DNA from 4 places in the Umezawaea sp. NPDC059074 genome. Region 2 is predicted to be linked to each of the others. Evidence: riboswitches for the same ligand, from Rfam matches in the RefSeq annotation. Region 2 holds a riboswitch; each other region holds the start of a gene.
The links. A riboswitch is a leader RNA that binds a small molecule or an ion and turns the genes downstream of it on or off. The one in region 2 is predicted to bind cobalamin.
Positions count from the first base shown of each region.

Region 1 (4,205 bases), on a different contig from region 2:
GATCTCGGTGCACAGGTTGGACGAGTGCACGACGCCGGAGTGCTGCTGCGGCGAGCGCAGGTTGCACGGGTCCTTGAAGGTGATCCACGGGTGCCCGGTCTCGAACAGCATGGTCAGCATCCGCCGCCACATGTCCGCGGCCTTGAGCCGCCGGAACACCTTGACCTCGCCGCGGTCCGCCGCCGCCTCGTACTCGCGGTAGCGCGCGGCGAACGCGTCGCCGAACAGGTCGTGCAGGTCCGGCACCTCGTCGGGGGAGAACAGCGTCCAGTCGCCGCCCGAGCGGACCCGGCGCATGAACTCGTCCGGCACCCAGTTCGCCGTGTTCATGTCGTGCGTGCGGCGGCGCTCGTCGCCGGTGTTCTTGCGCAGGTCGAGGAACTCCTCGACGTCGATGTGCCACGTCTCCAGGTACGCGCACACCGCGCCCTTGCGCTTGCCGCCCTGGTTCACCGCGACGGCCGTGTCGTTGGCGATCTTCAGGAACGGCACGACGCCCTGCGACTTGCCGTTGGTGCCCTTGATGTGCGCGCCGATGCCGCGGACCGGCGTCCAGTCGTTGCCCAGGCCGCCCGCGAACTTCGACAGCAGCGCGTTGTTGCTGATCCCGTGGAAGATGCCCTGGAGGTCGTCGTCCACCGTCGTGAGGAAGCACGACGAGAGCTGCGGGCGCGTGGTCCCGGCGTTGAACAGCGTGGGCGTGGAGCACATGAAGTCGAACGACGACAGCAGCTCGTAGAACTCGATCGCCCGCGCCTCGCGGTCGTCCTCGCGCAGCGCCAAGCCCATGGCCACGCGCATGAAGAACGCCTGCGGCAGCTCGTAGCGGTTCTCGTCGCTGTGCAGGAAGTACCGGTCGTACAGGACCTGCATGCCGAGGAACTGGAACGCCAGGTCGCGGTCGGGCAGCAGCGCCGCGCCGAGCCGGGCCAGGTCGAACTCCTCCAGCAGCGGGTCGAGCTGCCCCAGCTCGACGCCCCGCCGCACGAAGGACGCGAAGTACTCCGGGTACCGCACGGACATCTCCGCGTGGTTGGCCTCGTCGTCCTTGCCGGCCAGGAACGACAGCGCCTCGCGGCGCAGCTTGTCCAGCAGCAGCCGGGCGCTGACCAGCGAGTAGTCCGGGTCGATCTCGACCATCGTGCGCGCGGACATCACCGGCGCCACGGCCAGCTCGGCGCGGCTGATGCCGTCGTACAGGTTGCGCCGCGTCTCGGCCAGCACGGTCTCCGCGGACGTCGCGGGCAGCCCGGCGCACGCCTCGGAGATCACCAGCGCGAGCCGGTCGAAGTCCAGCGGCTCGACCCGGCCGTCCGGGAACCTCACGGTCAGCGCGGGCCGGACCTCGGCGGCGGGCTGCTCGGCGGTCCGGGCCTTGGCGTGCTCCTCGCGGTACAGCACGTACGCGCGGGCGACCTTGTGGTGGCCGTCGCGCATCAGCACCAGCTCGACCTGGTCCTGGATCTGCTCGATGTGCACCCCGCGATCCGGCCCGGCCTGCCTGCGCAGCTTCTCCTCGACCTGCCGGGTCAGGTCCGCGACCAGCTCGCGCACCCGCTGCGACCCGGCGGCCTCGGCGCCCTCGACGGCGTGGAAGGCCTTGGCCACGGCGGTGGCGATCTTGGTCGCGTCGAACGGCGACACCGTGCCGTCGCGGCTGATCACCGGGACTTGAACGGGTGTTTCGGTGGGGGACATGACTCTCCGCGGGTGGTGTTCGGGCAGGTGGCATCGCCCGGCGAGCAGCGCTCGACGGTCGGAAACTCGGGGGTGCGCGGAGAGTCAGCCGTCCGGGCTGGAGTGCGACATCACGGCTCTCTCCTCGCGAGCTCGGTGGACACCCGGAGAACCGCGGGGGAGCTACGCGCAGGCAGCACGGCAGGAGGCGCCGTGAGCCGTCCGCGCGCGCCCTCCCTCGGGGCACCGGGGTAGTGCACGCGGTCGCGTGCACGCTGGTGGCAGGTCTTCGGACTCGCGGGCACTCCGGCTCTCGCCGGCGGACCTACTGGCCGTCGCTTCCCGGACTCGCGTCCAGTGCTTCATGACGGCGGTCGTTCCCGCTCACCGCTGCGGGGCAGCTCCGGATTCGCACCGGATTCCCTCTTGCCTCACCACCGGGTGGACCGGAGGTGAACCATCAGCGCGTTGGATACTACATGTGGGGGTGGGGTTCGCCGCGCAGCCCAAGATGGTCTTTGTTGCCCAGGTCATGCGATAAGGTGAAAGTGCAGGGTGACCGGCGGGGGGAGTGCGACGAATGGGTGACGGGGAACCCTCGGCCCCGCGTGTCGCGGCCACCGCCGCCGGGGCGCTCGCGGTGGGGTCCCTGGCCGTCGGCCCGGCCGTCCCGTGGCTCACCGGAGCGCTCGCCGTGGCCGCCGTCGTGGTCTTCCGGCTGGCCAGGCGTTCCTGATGGTTTGCTGAATCACGGAACCCCGTGTCCGGTCCGGGCGTTTTGCCGGTCGTGACGACCGCAGAGCTGACGAGACCGAGCGCCCTTCCCCGCGTGGTCGCCGTGGCGGGCCTGACCGCCGTCCTGACGACCGTCGCGATGATCGGCGCGCTGGACCTGCGCAACGCGCTGGAGGCCCCCGCCGAGCTGCGCCGCACGATCAGCCAGTACGGCCTCGGCGCGAACGCGTGGGTCTTCGAGGTGGCCGTGTCGCTGCTCGCCGCCGGGTCGCTGGTGATCGCCGCCGTGCTCGTGCGCCGCGGTGTCACCCGCTGGTTCTCCACCGGCGCCGTCGCGCTTTCGTTGTGGTCGTTGGGTTTGGCGCTCGTGGTGGCGTTCCCGAAGCAGGACTGGTCGCTGCCGTCGACGTCGGCGAGCGGCGGCATCCACCGGGCGGCGAGCCTGCTCGCGTTCGTGAGCCTGCCGATCGCGATGATCGCGCTGGCCCGCCCGTGGCTGCGGGACCCGACGTGGGGCGGCCACGCCCGGTGGACGCTGGGGTTCGGCGTCCTGTCCGTGCTGGCGTTCTCGCCCCTGCTGTACGCCGTTCTCGTGCACGCCTCCGGTGGCACCGCGTGGTGGCGGGTGTTCCCGATCGGGTACGTCGAGCGGATCCTGGTGTTCACGGAGGTGATCGCCGTCCTGGTCGCCGGGTTGTGGGCCCTGGGAGCGGCGAACCGCCCTAAACTCGGGGCATGGCAACGTGGGGAGACCTCGCGGCGTACGTCCGCGACCAGTACGACGTGATCTCGGAGGACTCCGACGAGATGCGGATCCTGTACGGCTTCGAGCACCTGGACGAGGAGGACGAGCGCACCCAGGTCGTCATCCTGGTGCGCGAGGTGCTGGACGCGAAGCACGAGTGGGTGCAGATCGCCTCCCCCGTGGGCCTGGCCGCCAAGTGCGACCTGCGCGCGCTGCTGGAGGAGGTCGGCCGGTCCTCGATCGCGTCCGGCGCGGCGATCATGGGGGAGCACGTGGTGCTGCGGCACTCGCTGCCGTTGGAGACGCTGGACATCCACGAGTTCGTCGAGCCGCTGTCGCTGCTCGCGGGCACCGCCGACCAGATCGAGGAGATCTTCTTCGGCGGCGACAACTACTGATGCGTCCGTTCGGCCCCGTCTGACGGGGGTGCGGACCGGGTACCCGTCCGGGTATGAGACTTCCCTGGCGGTCCGGTTCGCGGTGGCTCTTCCGCGGGGTCGTGGCGGTGTGCCTGGTCGTCGTGGCCGCCGCCGCGCTCCAGATCGTGGGCGTGCTGCCCAAGCTCAACCCGTTCGGCACCGACACGGTCGACCGCAGCCAGCCCGCGCTGCTGCGGTCGATCCGCGACCTGAGCCAGTACCACGCCGCCTCCGGCGACTACCAGGTCGTGATCGACATCGAGAAGGACGTGCGGTTCGTCCCGGACGTCCTGGCCGGGTCGCGGACCCTGTTCGTCTCCGCCGGGTCCGTCAACGCCTACGTCGACTTCGGCGGGCTCGCGGAGAACGCGATGGTGGTGTCGCAGGAGAAGAAGACCGTCGACATCGCGCTGCCGAAGCCGCGGCTGGACAAGCCGAACATCAACCACGAGCGCAGCTACGTGTTCGCGCAGGAGCGCGGGCTGTTCGACCGGCTGAACAGCGTCGTGCAGACCGCCGACCAGCAGCAGTTCTACGTCGCGGCGGAGCAGAAGATCTCCGACGCGGCCAAGGAGTCGAACCTGGAGGCCAAGGCCACCGAGAACACGCAGAAGATGCTCGTCGGGCTG
Region 1 covers NZ_JBHYHC010000069.1:30,115-34,319, forward strand. The annotation lists gene ACFWW9_RS27765 (ribonucleoside-diphosphate reductase subunit alpha) at 1-1,698, opposite strand, end outside; cobalamin riboswitch at 1,940-2,154, opposite strand; gene ACFWW9_RS27770 (hypothetical protein) at 2,258-2,413, shown strand; gene ACFWW9_RS27775 (DUF998 domain-containing protein) at 2,465-3,199, shown strand; gene ACFWW9_RS27780 (hypothetical protein) at 3,148-3,555, shown strand; gene ACFWW9_RS27785 (DUF4230 domain-containing protein) at 3,609-4,205, shown strand, end outside.
Region 1: linked by a shared signal. The riboswitch ahead of ACFWW9_RS27765 (ribonucleoside-diphosphate reductase subunit alpha) and the one ahead of metE (5-methyltetrahydropteroyltriglutamate--homocysteine S-methyltransferase) in region 2 are both predicted to bind cobalamin.

Region 2 (4,205 bases):
ACGGCAGCGACAACACCGCGAACCTGTTCGACAAGAAGGACTTCGTCGACGGCAACCGGGAGAGCCTGTCCGGTCTGGACTGCCGCAACGCCTCCTCCCCGAAGGCCGCGTCCTCGGTCAAGGTCAAGGGCAAGGTGAAGCTCTGGTCCGAAAAGGACTGCAAGGGCAAGTCCCTGGTCGTGGACAAGGACATCGCGGACCTGTCGACGGTCGGCTTCGACAACGCAGTCTCGTCGGTGTTCCTCGGGTGATCTTGGCCTACGGCATCGTCGGAAGAGGTTTGGCGACGGCCGGCTTGACTTGGGGCCCCTAGATTTGAGCCTTTGTCGGGCCAAAACGGCAGGTTCAGAAGCCGCAGCCCGACAAATTTTAAGGCTCAAATCCCCCAAGTAAAGCCGGCCTCTCAACAGCAGGCACGCGCCGCCAGGCAGTCACGCAGCAGGTGTCCTGCTGCTCAAGGAGGGGCCTCGGGAACGGGGCCTCCTCGGCGTTTCAGATCCAGTACGTGCGGACCTGGTTGATGCTGTCGACCAGGTCCTGCGGCACCGGCTGGACCTCCTTGGTCGCCGTGGCGTCGAGCGTGCGCACCACGGACTTCAGCCAGCGGGTGGTGAACCGGGTGCGGCTGGCCAGCACCGGCTCGGCCTCCCTGGCGGAGGCCGCCATCGCGACCCGCAGGTCGGTCAACGACCGCGACCACGCGCCCGCGCAGTCGATCGAGTGCAGCTGGACCAGTCCGCCCTTGTCGGGCAGCGTCGCGAGGACCCGCGTGATCGCCTTGTGCAGCGGCCGGAACACCTCCGGCTCCCGCCACGGCCCGACCTCGCCGACGCGGCGGCGCAGGATCGCCCGCAGCCGTCGGTCGCCGGTCTCGGCCAACGGGTAGGCCACGCCGAGCTTCTTGCCGGGCGGGCAGTCCGTCGTGTACTCGGCGAACCTGGCGTCGAGGACCTCGCGCAGCCCGACGAGGTAGCCTCGCAGCCGGTCGACCTCGGCCTGGTCGAAGAAGCCCAGCACGAGGTGGTCGCCGACCCGGTCCCAGCAGATCATGGCCGTACGCCTTCCTCGTGGACGTGGTCTTCCCCCGAGTAGACCACCGCGCTCCGCCGACGGCCGGGAAACCGGGGATCTGTGGTCACCCGTACTCCCGGCACTGCACTTTCGCACCCTCCGGCCCTGGTCATTGCGTTGGCAACCACCCGGCTCCCACCATCCGGACGACCTCCGACCGCCTGTCGGGACTCGGCTAGGCTCGGCCCGCTGGTGGTTCGCCGATCCCCTCGGGGCGCGGCGAGGCAAGAGGGAACCCGGTGGGAATCCGGGACTGCCCCGCAGCGGTGAGCGGGAACGACCGCCGTCACGAGAGCACTGGGCCCGACGGGCCTGGGAAGCGACGGCCAGTAGGTCCACCGGTCCTCCGGTGGGTGCCCGCGAGTCCGAAGACCTGCCACCGGCACGCGCACCACCGGTGCGCGTGGAGTCCGGGACCTCGTGGGAAGGTCCGCGCGGACACGGGTGGCGCCACGCGCCGCCCCTTCTCGCGTGCCCCCACGACGGCCCGGTCTCGTCGGCACGCTCGCGAGGAGAGAGCTGTGAACACCCCCGAAATCGGGACCACCGTGCTGGGCTTCCCCAGGATCGGCCCGCGCCGCGAGCTCAAGCGCGCGGTGGAGGCGTACTGGGCGGGCCGCGCCGACGCGGACGTCCTGGCCGCGGTCGCCCGCGAGCTGCGCGCGGACACGTGGCGGGAGCTGGCCGCCGCCGGCCTCGACTCCGTGCCCGGCAACACGTTCTCCTACTACGACCACGTGCTCGACACGGCCGTGCTGTTCGACGCCGTGCCCCGGCGGTTCTGCGACCTAGGCCTGTCCCCGGTGGACACCTACTTCGCCGCGGCCCGCGGGCGGGACAGCGTGCCGCCGCTGGAGCTGACCAAGTGGTTCGACACCAACTACCACTACCTGGTGCCGGAACTGGACCCGTCGACCCGGTTCGCGCTGGTCGGGGACAAGCCTGTCGCCGAGTTCCGCGAGGCGCTCGACCTCGGCGTCCCGACCCGGCCGGTGCTCGTCGGCCCGGTGACGTTCCTGCTGCTGGCCAAGGCCTCGGCGGACGCGCCAGAGGGCTTCACGCCGCTGGACCTGCTGGACGGGCTGGTCGACCGGTACGTCGAGCTGCTGGCGGCGCTGGCCGACGCGGGCGCGGAGTGGGTGCAGCTCGACGAGCCCGCGTTCGCGGCGGACCGCACCGAGGCCGAACTGGCCGCGCTGCGCCGCGCGTACACCCGCCTCGGCGAGGCGACCGCCCGGCCCGCGATCCTGGTCGCGGGCTACTTCGGCGACCTCGGCGAGGCGCTGCCGGTGCTCGTGGAGACCCCGGTCGAGGCCGTTGCGGTCGACCTGGTCACCGCGCCCGCCGCGGTGAACCGGATCGCGGGCCTGCCGGGGCTGCGGGACAAGACGCTGGTCGCCGGGGTCGTGGACGGCCGCAACGTGTGGCGCACGGACCTCACCGCCGCGCTGGCGAAGGCCGCGACGCTGCTCGGGTCGGTCGGCTCGCTCGCCGTGTCGACGTCGTGCTCGCTGCTGCACGTGCCGTACGACCTGGACGCCGAGACGGACCTGGACCCGGCCGTCGTGGCCAGGCTGGCGTTCGCCCGGCAGAAGGTCGCGGAGGTCGTGCTGATCGGCAAGGCGTTGCGCGACAACGACACCGGGATCAGCCACGCCGCCGCGGGCGCCCCGTCGTTCGACGGCCGGGTCCGCGCCCGGATCGACGCGCTGCGCCCCGAGCACCGCACCCGCGCCCCCTACGCCGAGCGCGCCGAGGTGCAGCGGGCCCGGCTCGCGCTGCCGCCGCTCGCCACCACGACCATCGGTTCGTTCCCGCAGACCGGCGACGTCCGCCGTGCCAGGGCGGACCTCCGCGACGGCACCCTGGACGAGGCCGGGTACGCGGAGCGGATGCGCGCCGAGATCGAGCGGGTCGTCCGGTTGCAGGAGGAGATCGGGCTGGACGTGCTGGTGCACGGCGAACCCGAGCGCAACGACATGGTGCAGTACTTCGCCGAGCACCTGGACGGCTTCGCGTCGACCCGACTCGGCTGGGTGCAGTCCTACGGGTCGCGCTGCGTGCGACCGCCGATCATCCACGGCGACGTGTCCCGCCCGGAGCCGATCACCGTGGCGTGGACGTCGTACGCGCAGTCGTTGACGGCCAAGCCGGTCAAGGGGATGCTCACCGGCCCCGTGACCATCCTGGCCTGGTCGTTCGTCCGCGACGACCAGCCGCTCGGCGACACCGCCGAGCAGGTCGCGCTGGCGCTGCGCGACGAGATCCGCGACCTGGAGGCCGCGGGCATCGGCGTCGTGCAGGTCGACGAGCCCGCCCTGCGGGAACTGCTGCCGCTGCGGGCGGAGCACCGCGAGGCCTACCTGGACTGGGCCGTCGGCTCGTTCCGGCTGGCCACGGCGGGCGCGGCCACGTCCACCCAGGTGCACACCCACCTGTGCTACTCGGAGTTCGGCGACGTCATCGACGCCATCGACGGGCTGGACGCGGACGTGACCACCATCGAGGCCGCCCGGTCCCGCATGGAGGTGCTCGACGACCTGAAGGCCATCGGGTTCAGCCGCGCGGTCGGGCCTGGCGTGTACGACATCCACTCGCCGAACGTGCCGACCGAGGACGAGGTGGTCGACCTGCTGCGCGCCGCGCTGGACGCCGTGCCCGGCGAGCGCCTGTGGGTGAACCCGGACTGCGGCCTCAAGACCCGCGGCTACGCCGAGGTGGAACCGGCGCTGCGGCACCTCGTGGCCGCCGCGCACCGCGCGCGGGGCTGATCCGCTCCGAGGGGACGGCGACGCCCACCGTCCCCTCGGGGTCCACAGTGGAGTGGCGCACTTGTGCCAAGACCTCCTTGCCGCACAACGCCTTCGCGCCCCGAACGTCGGGCCTCCAGTTGAGATCGCCGGGGAAGTTCCGCTGAACCGTTCGCGACCCGCTCCCGTGTTGACGTTGTTCGAGCGACACGGAAGCACCACTCGCGAAATCGGAGAATCCCCTTGTACCGCAAACCTGTTCTGGTTCTGGCCGCCTTCGTCGCCGCGGGCGCCGCGTTCCTCTCCGCCTGCGGCTCGCAGGACGCCGCCGCGCCCACCGACCAGCCCGACGGCGTCGAGCAGGTCGACAGCGTCAAGGGCGGC
Region 2 covers NZ_JBHYHC010000002.1:194,361-198,565, forward strand. The annotation lists gene ACFWW9_RS01685 (hypothetical protein) at 1-251, shown strand, start outside; gene ACFWW9_RS01690 (hypothetical protein) at 493-1,050, opposite strand; cobalamin riboswitch at 1,248-1,467, shown strand; gene metE (5-methyltetrahydropteroyltriglutamate--homocysteine S-methyltransferase) at 1,593-3,842, shown strand; gene ACFWW9_RS01700 (hypothetical protein) at 4,065-4,205, shown strand, end outside.

Region 3 (4,205 bases), on a different contig from region 2:
ACCGATCGACCAGCCCTGGTTCCAGCCGCGCAGGGCGAGCCCGAACGCCGAGGTCGACTTCCCCTTCATCTCGCCGGTGTGGACCATCAGCAGCGGCCGGTTGCGCCGCTGCCGGGTGGTCAGGCCGTCCTTCGGGACCGACGCGGGTTGTCCTTGGGGCACCGGGGTCTCCTAGGCGGCGCGGGCCGCGCGGACGACGCCCGCGACCTGGTCGGCGGACAGTTCTTCCAGGCGCAGGCAGGCCCCGTCGAGCGCGACGGCGACCTTGGCGGCCAGGCCGAGCCGGATCGGGCCGTGCTCGCAGTCGACGACGACGGACGCGGTGCCGTCGGCGGCCAGCAGGCCCGCGGCGCGCAGCGCGTCCCGCATCGGGTCCCCGCCCGCGCCGGTCGAGGTGGCGCGGCCGTCGGTGAGCAGCACCAGCAGCGGACGACGGCGGGGGTCGCGGAGCCGTTCGATCTCCAGGAGCCTGCGGGCCTTGAGCAGGCCGTCCGCCAACGGGGTCCGGCCGCCGGTGCGCATCCGGCGCAGCCGGGCCGCGGCCGCGTCGACCGACGTGGTGGGCGGCAGCGCGACCTCGGCGGACGAGCCGCGGAACGTGACCACGCCGACCTTGTCGCGGCGCTGGTAGGCGTCGCGGAGCAGGGAGATCACCGCGCCGCTGACGGCGGACATCCGCTGCCGGGCGGCCATCGAGCCGGAGGCGTCCACGACGAAGAGGACGAGGTTGCCCTCCTTGCCCTCGCGGACCGACAGCCGCACGTCACCGGCCTTGAGCAGCAGGCCGGGACCGGTGCGGCCGCGGGAGTTCTGGTGCGGCGCGGCGGCGGCCAGCGTGCCGACCAGGTGCAGCCCAGCACCGTCCACAGTGGACGAACGGACGACCTGGCCGGTGCGGGCGCGGGCCCGTGACCGCCTGCCGGGCGCGCCCTCGCCGACACCGGGCACCTGGAGCAGCCGGGCGCGGAACGCCGGAGCGGGCGCGGCCGGGGGCTTGTCCGACGACCCCGACCCACCCTGCTGCGGCTGCTGTTGCGGCTGCTCGGAGCCCTCGGGCGCGGGCTGACCGCCGTCGTCGGGACCGTCGGGAGGCCCGTCCGGCTCGGGCTCGTTGTCGGCGTGCTCGGCCGCCTGCTGCATGGCATCGGCGAGCTGCTCCTCCTCCAGACCCGGCTCGTCGAACGGGTCGCGGCGCTTGCGGTGCGGCAGCGCGAGCCGGACGGCGGCCTCGACGTCGGCCTCCTCCACGACGTCCGCGCCGCGCCACGCCGCGTGCGCCACGGCCGTGCGGGCCACGACCAGGTCGGCGCGCATCCCGTCCACCTCGAACGCCGCGCACACGCCCGCGATCCGGCGCAGCTCGGAGTCCGGCAGCGCCACGGTCGGCAGCGCCGCGCGAGCGGTCACGATCCGGTCGGCCAGCTCGGCGTCCGCGGCCTCCCAGCGGGCGGCGAAGCCCTCGGGGTCGGCCTCGTAAGCCAGCCTGCGGCGGATGACCTCGGTCCGGGTGGCCACGTCGCGCGAGGCGCGCACGGCGACCGTGAGGCCGAAGCGGTCCAGCAACTGCGGGCGGAGTTCACCCTCCTCCGGGTTCATCGTCCCGACCAGCAGGAACGACGCCGCGTGCGAGATCGACACGCCCTCGCGCTCCACGTGCGCGCGGCCCATCGCGGCCGCGTCCAGCAGCAGGTCCACGAGGTGGTCGTGCAGCAGGTTGACCTCGTCGACGTAGAGGACGCCGCGGTGCGCGGCCGCCAGCAGGCCCGGCTGGTAGGCGCGGACGCCCTCGGTCAGGGCGCGCTCCAGGTCCAGCGAGCCGACCAGGCGGTCCTCGGTCGCGCCGACGGGCAGCTCGACCAGCTTGGCGGGACGGCGTTCGGCGGCGTCGCCGAGGTGCGGGCCGTCCGGGCACTCGGTGTCGACCAGCGGGTCGCAGCCGAACCGGCAGCCCGGCACGACGGCCAGTTCCGGCAGCAAGGCGGCGAGGGCTCGCACGACCGTCGACTTGGCGGTGCCCTTCTCACCCCTGACCAGCACACCGCCGATACCGGGGTGCACGGCGTTCAACAGCAGGGCCAGTCGCAGGTCGTCGTGACCGACGACCGCGGAAAAGGGGAAGCGCGAGGTCATGCGGGGAGGTCCTTCCTCGGGTGTCCACGCCCGTGTCCGGGAGAAGTGACTCGGGGGTCGAGTTCCTGACTCCCGGATCTCTCCTACCCGGTCACAGTGGCGGGACCGTGCCGGATTCCCACCGGCTTCCTCGCGCACCCCTACAGCTTTCGCATCGTCGCATCCCGCTCCGCGCCTACCAACCCCTCGGCGAGTCTGATCACATCCGCGCGGGGTGGACAATCGGCCCCGTGAGCGATGAGCCGGGTGTCCTCTCGGACGCGGAACTGGTCCGCGCCGCCCAGAGCGGCGAGGTGACGGCGTTGGGGACGCTGCTGGCCCGGCACCGGGCCGGGATGCGCGCGGTCGCGCTGGGCGTCCTGGGCTACGGGCCGGACGCCGACGACGCCGTGCAGGACGCGTCGCTCACGGCGGTGAGCCGGATCGGCGACCTGCGCGATCCCGCCGCCGTGGGCCCGTGGCTGCGGATGGTCACCCGCAACGCGGGCCGGATGCGGCTGCGCGCTCCCCAGGCCGTCGCGGTCCCCGAGACGCTGCCCGCGCTCGGTCCGACGCCGGACCAGGTCGTCGAGGAGGGCGCGCTGCGGGACTGGGTGTGGCACGCGATCGGCGAGCTGTCCGAACCGCTGCGGCTGGCCGTGCTGCTGCGGCACTTCAGCGGCGTGACCTCGTACGAGCAGATCGCGGCTGCGTGCGAGGTGCCGGTCGGGACGGTGCGGAGCAGGCTGAACGCGGCCAGGACGTCCCTCGCCGACGCCCTGCTCACCACCGCCGACCTCACGCACGACGACATCGCCGAGAAGACCGAGCGGAGCAAGGCGGAGGCGCTCGACACGCTGGCCGCCGCCGAGCGCGGGGCGTTCGCCGAGGTGGTCGCGGACCGGTGGACGCCGGACGCGGAACTGCTCGCGGGCGCTGTGCGCGGCGGCGTCGGGACGATGATCGACGGGATGAACTGCGACCTCGAGGCGGGCGTCCGGCAGCGGTTCGGGGCGGCGCTCGTCAGCCGCGACCTCACGCTGTGGGAGATGGACCTGGTCAACCCGCCCGACGACCCGGACCACTGCCCGCCCGGCGTGATCTGGATGATGTCCCACCGCGGCGGCCGCTACCACCGGCTGCGCCTGTTCCACCCGGCGTGAGCGGCGTCACAGCCCTCGCACCGAACTTCTCGGCCTCCCCCGCATCGTGCTCACGTGAACCGATTCGAAGAAGTCACGACCCCGCTCACCCCCGGCACGCACACGATCACCGTCGAGGGCATCGCCCAGCGCTACCACGTGGCGGGCTCGGGTCCCGTGTGCGTCGCGCACTCCGGCGGCCCCGGCATCGCCTGGCAGTACCTGAGGTCGACCGCGCTCGAACAGCACCTCACGATGGTCTACCTGGAGCCCATCGGCACCGGCGACTCCGGCAGGCTGGCCGACCCGTCCGGCTACCACCTCGACACCTACACGCGGTTCCTGCACGCCGTCGTGGAGCACCTCGGCGTGCCGAAGGTGGCTCTGCTGGGCCATTCCCACGGCGGTTTCGTCGTGCTGCGGCACGTCCTCGAGCACGCCGACCGGGTGTCGGGCATCGTCCTGTACGACACGTCGCCGGTCACCGGCGAGGAGTTCTGGGCCGACGCCGTCGCCAACGTCACCAGGTTCGCCGAGCGCCACCAGGCACCCGAGGTCGCCGCGGCGTTCGCGCGCATCGGCTCCGACCTGGACGACGACGGCAAGACCCAGCTGGTCAAGGACCTGCTGCCCTCCTACTTCGCTGACTTCTACGGCCGGGAGGCGGAGTTCCGCCCGCTGCGCGATGGGCTGCGGGCGTACCGCGCCCCGGACCTCGGCGTCGAACCGCGACCGTTCGACGTGCGGGAGGAACTGCCGGAGATCACCGTGCCGACGCTCGTGGTGGTGGGCGCGCACGACGTCATCTGCGGCCCGCGCTGGGCGGAACTGCTGACCGCGGGCATCCCGCACGCCCAGGCGCTCGCGCTCACCGACAGCGGCCACTTCGGCCACCTCGAGCAGCCCGAGGAGTTCGAGTCCGCTGTCGTCGACCTCGTGACGAAGGCCGCGGTG
Region 3 covers NZ_JBHYHC010000006.1:148,829-153,033, reverse strand. The annotation lists gene cobO (cob(I)yrinic acid a,c-diamide adenosyltransferase) at 1-162, opposite strand, end outside; gene ACFWW9_RS05120 (putative cobaltochelatase) at 172-2,130, opposite strand; cobalamin riboswitch at 2,169-2,312, opposite strand; gene ACFWW9_RS05115 (RNA polymerase sigma factor) at 2,361-3,272, shown strand; gene ACFWW9_RS05110 (alpha/beta fold hydrolase) at 3,327-4,205, shown strand, end outside; gene ACFWW9_RS05105 (cytochrome P450) at 4,120-4,205, opposite strand, start outside.
Region 3: linked by a shared signal. The riboswitch ahead of ACFWW9_RS05120 (putative cobaltochelatase) and the one ahead of metE (5-methyltetrahydropteroyltriglutamate--homocysteine S-methyltransferase) in region 2 are both predicted to bind cobalamin.

Region 4 (4,205 bases), on a different contig from region 2:
GCTCTCGGTGTGCGGCCTCGCGTTCAGCGCCGTCACGGCGGCGGCCGTCGCCGCGAGGTCGCCGGACGCGCACTTCCCGTCGCCGAGGTGCTCGGGGAACGTGCCGTCGGCGCACTGGGCCGCCAGCAGCACGTCCACGGCGACGCCGGGATCGCCCGCGGTGGCGAGCAGCGCCCACGCGTGCCGTGCGGTCGTGTCGTCCGCGTCGGCGAACGCGCCCCGGTCGGTGAACCTGCCGTCCTCGCCGCGCAACGCCACCAGGTCGCCGCGCAACCGGGCCGCGAGGTCGTCCGCCCGCGCGAACTGCGCGACGACCACGAGCTTGGCCAGCGGTTCGGCGTAGGCGGCGGACCCCTGCTCGTAGGGCGCTCCGTGGGCGTAGGCCTGGACCGCGTCCGGGCCGAGGAGGAAGTCCGTGGCCCGCGCGACCGTCTCGGGCTGCTCGCCCAAGGCGCGCAACGCGAGCACCAGGTCGGCCGTGGCGTCGTAGTCCACGTACGTCTTGCCGTCCTCGGTGACCTCGACGTGGTCGCCGTTCACCACCCGGTTCGCCAGGTACGCGCCGAGCCTCGCGCCGGGTGTCGTGGTGCTCGGGCGGACCGTGGACGACGTCGGCTGGACCACCTGCGCCTTGGCGCCCGCGATGGTCCGGGGCGCGGGGACGACGGTCACCGTCCTCGTGGCGGTCGTGGCTTCCGCGGAAGTCGTGGTGGTCGACGAACCGGTCGTGGTCGTCGTGGTGCCGGTGGTGGACGGCTCCTCGGGCATCTCGCCCCTGGCGAGCGCGTACCACCCGACCTGGGACAGGCCGAGCGACGCTTGGGCGCTCGCGCGGAGCCACGTGTCGAGCCCGCTGATGCCGGTGGCGCGCGCGGCCGTGTACGCGCCGGGGTTGTAGGCGATCGCGCCGAGTTCGCCCGCGAGGGAGGTGCCCCCGTCGGCCTCGGCGGTGGCCTGCGCGGACTTGAGGTAGCCGACGCCGCGGTCGACCGCGCTGTCGGAGCCGCCCGCGTCGGCGAGCGCCTGCACGATCAGGCCGGTGCTGTTGGTGTTCGCCGCCTCGGTGCCGACGCCGCCGCCCCAACCACCGCTCGCGGTCTGGTGCGCGGTGAGCCACGAGACCGTCCGGCCGATCGGCTCGTCGAGCCCTTCGGCCCCGGCGCGTTTCGCGGCCAGCATCGCCGACAGCGCGAGGCCGGTCGTATCGCCGTCCGGCGAGGACAGGTCGAAGGGTTTGCCCTCGTCGCACGTCGAGACCTTGTAGCCGTTCGGGGTGACGTGGTCGCCGGTCTCGGTCGTCGGGATGTACCCGAAGAAGATCCGGAAGTACCCCTCGGAGCACTGCTGCGTGAGCATCGTGTCGAGGGCGAGCCGGTCGTTCTCCCCCGCCGCGGCCAAGCCGATCACGCCGAGCGCCTGGCCGAACATGTTGGCGTTGTTGGTGACGAAGTCGGCGAAGTCGGGGTTCTTCGAGTAGTCGCTGATCCGGCCCTTGTCCGGGCCGGACCGCCGGATCGAGTCACGGGTCTCGGCGACCATGTCGTGGCCGTCGAACCTGTGCGGGTCGCGTCCGGCGATCTGCGCGGCGACCAGCACCTTCGCGGCCGCGCCACCGACGATGATGGCGTCGAACCCGGAGTCCGGGACCAGGGCGTCCCACGTGTAGTAGTCGGTCGCGTGGCCCTTGTCGTCCAGGTAGTCGACGACGGGCGCGGCGAGCGCCCCGTCGCCGGACGCGTGCAGCGCGAACAGCACGTCGAGCATCAGGCCGTAGTCCGGCAGCGAGCCCCCGTTGGGGTTCTCCAGCGTGCCGTCCGGCGCGAGCTTCGAGGCGAGCCACCGGGAGTTCGAGCGGGCCGCGGCGCGATCACCGGCGGCGACGGCCGTGCCCGCGACGAGGGCGGCGACCAGGCCAGCGGCGGTGGCGAACGCCAGTGCCGCCCCGATCCGGCGACGACGCATGCTCTCCTCCTTTGCGGCACGAGGAGGACAGGCGCGGAACGCCGAAGTCACCCCTGCTCATCGCGACAGCGGGTTGGACGGTTCAGCCACCCGCGCGGTAACCCGACTCGCCACAGGAACGTGGCCCACGGTTGCGCGACAGCGCCGGATTTCGACCGGCTTCCCCTGCACGGGTGGCGGTGTTCAGTTGTGGTGGCGGCCGAGGCTAACACCCGGTTTCCGCCGAACGGCACCGCCGACGGAGTCGGTTGCGGACATCACAACGCGGACGTGGTGCGGGTTCCCGAAGCACTCGCCCGACTCTTCCGGCCGGTGGGATGAGAGCCTGTGGTCCGTCCAACTCCATTCAGCGCGGAGCGGGGGAAGTCCGGTGAGAGCCCGGCGCTGACCCGCAACGGTGTGCCCCTCCGGGGGCGAGCCCGGTTACCCGCCCCGCGCGGTGATCCACCAACTCCTGTCGTGGAAGTGCGGGAAAGGTTCCTCATGAGACGTTTGGCGCTCGCTGTCGCCCTGCTGTGCGGTTTCGGCCTGGTGGCCGCCCCAACGGCGACCGCCACCACGACCAAGGCCGACGCCGCCTCCGGGTGGCTCGCCCGGCAACTGGTCGACGGTGAACGGTTCGAGGTCGAGTTCGGCGGGGTGAAGTACCCCGACCAGGGCTTGACGATCGACGCGATCTTCGCGTTCGCCGCCTCGCGGACGTCGAACACCAACGCGGGCAAGGCGATCACCTGGCTGGCGAGGCCGGAGGTCACCGCCGGGTACGTCGGCGGCGGCACCGAGGCCTACGCGGGAGCGCACGCCAAGCTGATGCTCGCCGCGCAGGTCCGCGGCAAGGACCCGGCGTCGTTCGGCGGCGTCGACCTCAAGGCGGGCCTGCTCTCCCTGCTCACGCCGTCCGGCCGGTTCTCCGACCGCTCCGACTTCGGCGACTACAGCAACGCCTTCACCCAGTCGCTCGCGCTGCTGGCCCTCGACCGCACGCCGTCGGGCGCGCCCGCGACCGCCGTGGCGTTCCTCGCGGGCACCCAGTGCCCCGACGGGGGTTTCCCGCTCACGTTCGGCGCGACCCCGTGCGCCAGTGACGTGGACTCGACCGCGATGGTCGTGCAGGCGTTGCGCGCCACCGGCGACACGGTGAACGCCGCCGAGGGCACGGGGTGGCTCGTCACCCAGCAGCACACCGACGGCGGCTTCGGCGTCGGCGCCGGCGCGTCGAACGCGAACAGCACCGGCCTCGCCGCCGAGGCGCTCGCCGGCCACCGCCCGGTGGCCGCGGTCAAGGCACGGCAGTTCCTCCGGTCGTTGCAGGTCGGCTGCGCGGGCGCCGTGGCGGACCGCGGCGCGATCGCCTACGACGCGACCGGGTTCGACCAGTCGACCGCGCCCCGCGCGACCGCGCAGGCCGTCCTCGGCCTGACGGGTGTCCCGCTGTCGTCGCTGAACGGCGGCGGCGTCGCCCAGGCCCCGGTCCTGACCTGCCCGTGAGCGAAGACCTTCCGGGTGGTTTCCACGGGAAACCACCCGGAAAGTCCTTTGTGGACATATGGATGGCAGGCACGACGGAGCCCTCGGAGCCGGACCGACCGCGCGTCGGGGATTTCCGTTAACTGACAACGCCCGACGGGTGATCGCCGGTGGCTAGCGTGAGGGGTTCTACTCCACGGAGGTGGCATGGACCACTCACCTGTCCGTCGTGGGCTTCGGCGCCCCGCACTGCTGATCACGACGCTGTTCTCGGTCGCCGCGCTCGTCGCGGGCACCTCCAGCGTGACCGCCGCTCCCCTCGACGACCCCCTGCACCACTGGCAGTTCGACCACTGGCCGCAGCAGCAGCCGTGGCAGGAGTCCCGCGATTCCGCCCGTGTGGCGGCGAAAGCCGGGTTCCCCGGTCCCGTTGACCCGCAGAACTGGGTCAACCCCGACCACATGACGTGGGAGGCGGACTACCGCAAGATCCCCGGCACGAACTGGGCCGACCCGTCGGTCAAGGGATCGGTGCGCAACTTCAAGGGCGCGCTGGTCCTGCTGGACTACCCGAACCAGCCGTTCGTCGTGACCCAGCCGAAGCAGTCGACCGTGTTCGGCAACCCCAGCGCGGAGGCCAGCGGCGTGCCGCGCGACCAGGTCGCCCGGTTCTACCAGGACTTCCTCAACAAGCCGAACACCCTCAACCGCGGCCACACCGTGAACGAGTACTGGATGGAGGACTCCGGCGGGCGCTACGGCGTCGACCTGACCGG
Region 4 covers NZ_JBHYHC010000071.1:7,206-11,410, forward strand. The annotation lists gene ACFWW9_RS28075 (hypothetical protein) at 1-1,962, opposite strand, end outside; cobalamin riboswitch at 2,059-2,127, opposite strand; cobalamin riboswitch at 2,274-2,412, shown strand; gene ACFWW9_RS28080 (prenyltransferase/squalene oxidase repeat-containing protein) at 2,446-3,450, shown strand; gene ACFWW9_RS28085 (M6 family metalloprotease domain-containing protein) at 3,637-4,205, shown strand, end outside.
Region 4: linked by a shared signal. The riboswitch ahead of ACFWW9_RS28080 (prenyltransferase/squalene oxidase repeat-containing protein) and the one ahead of metE (5-methyltetrahydropteroyltriglutamate--homocysteine S-methyltransferase) in region 2 are both predicted to bind cobalamin.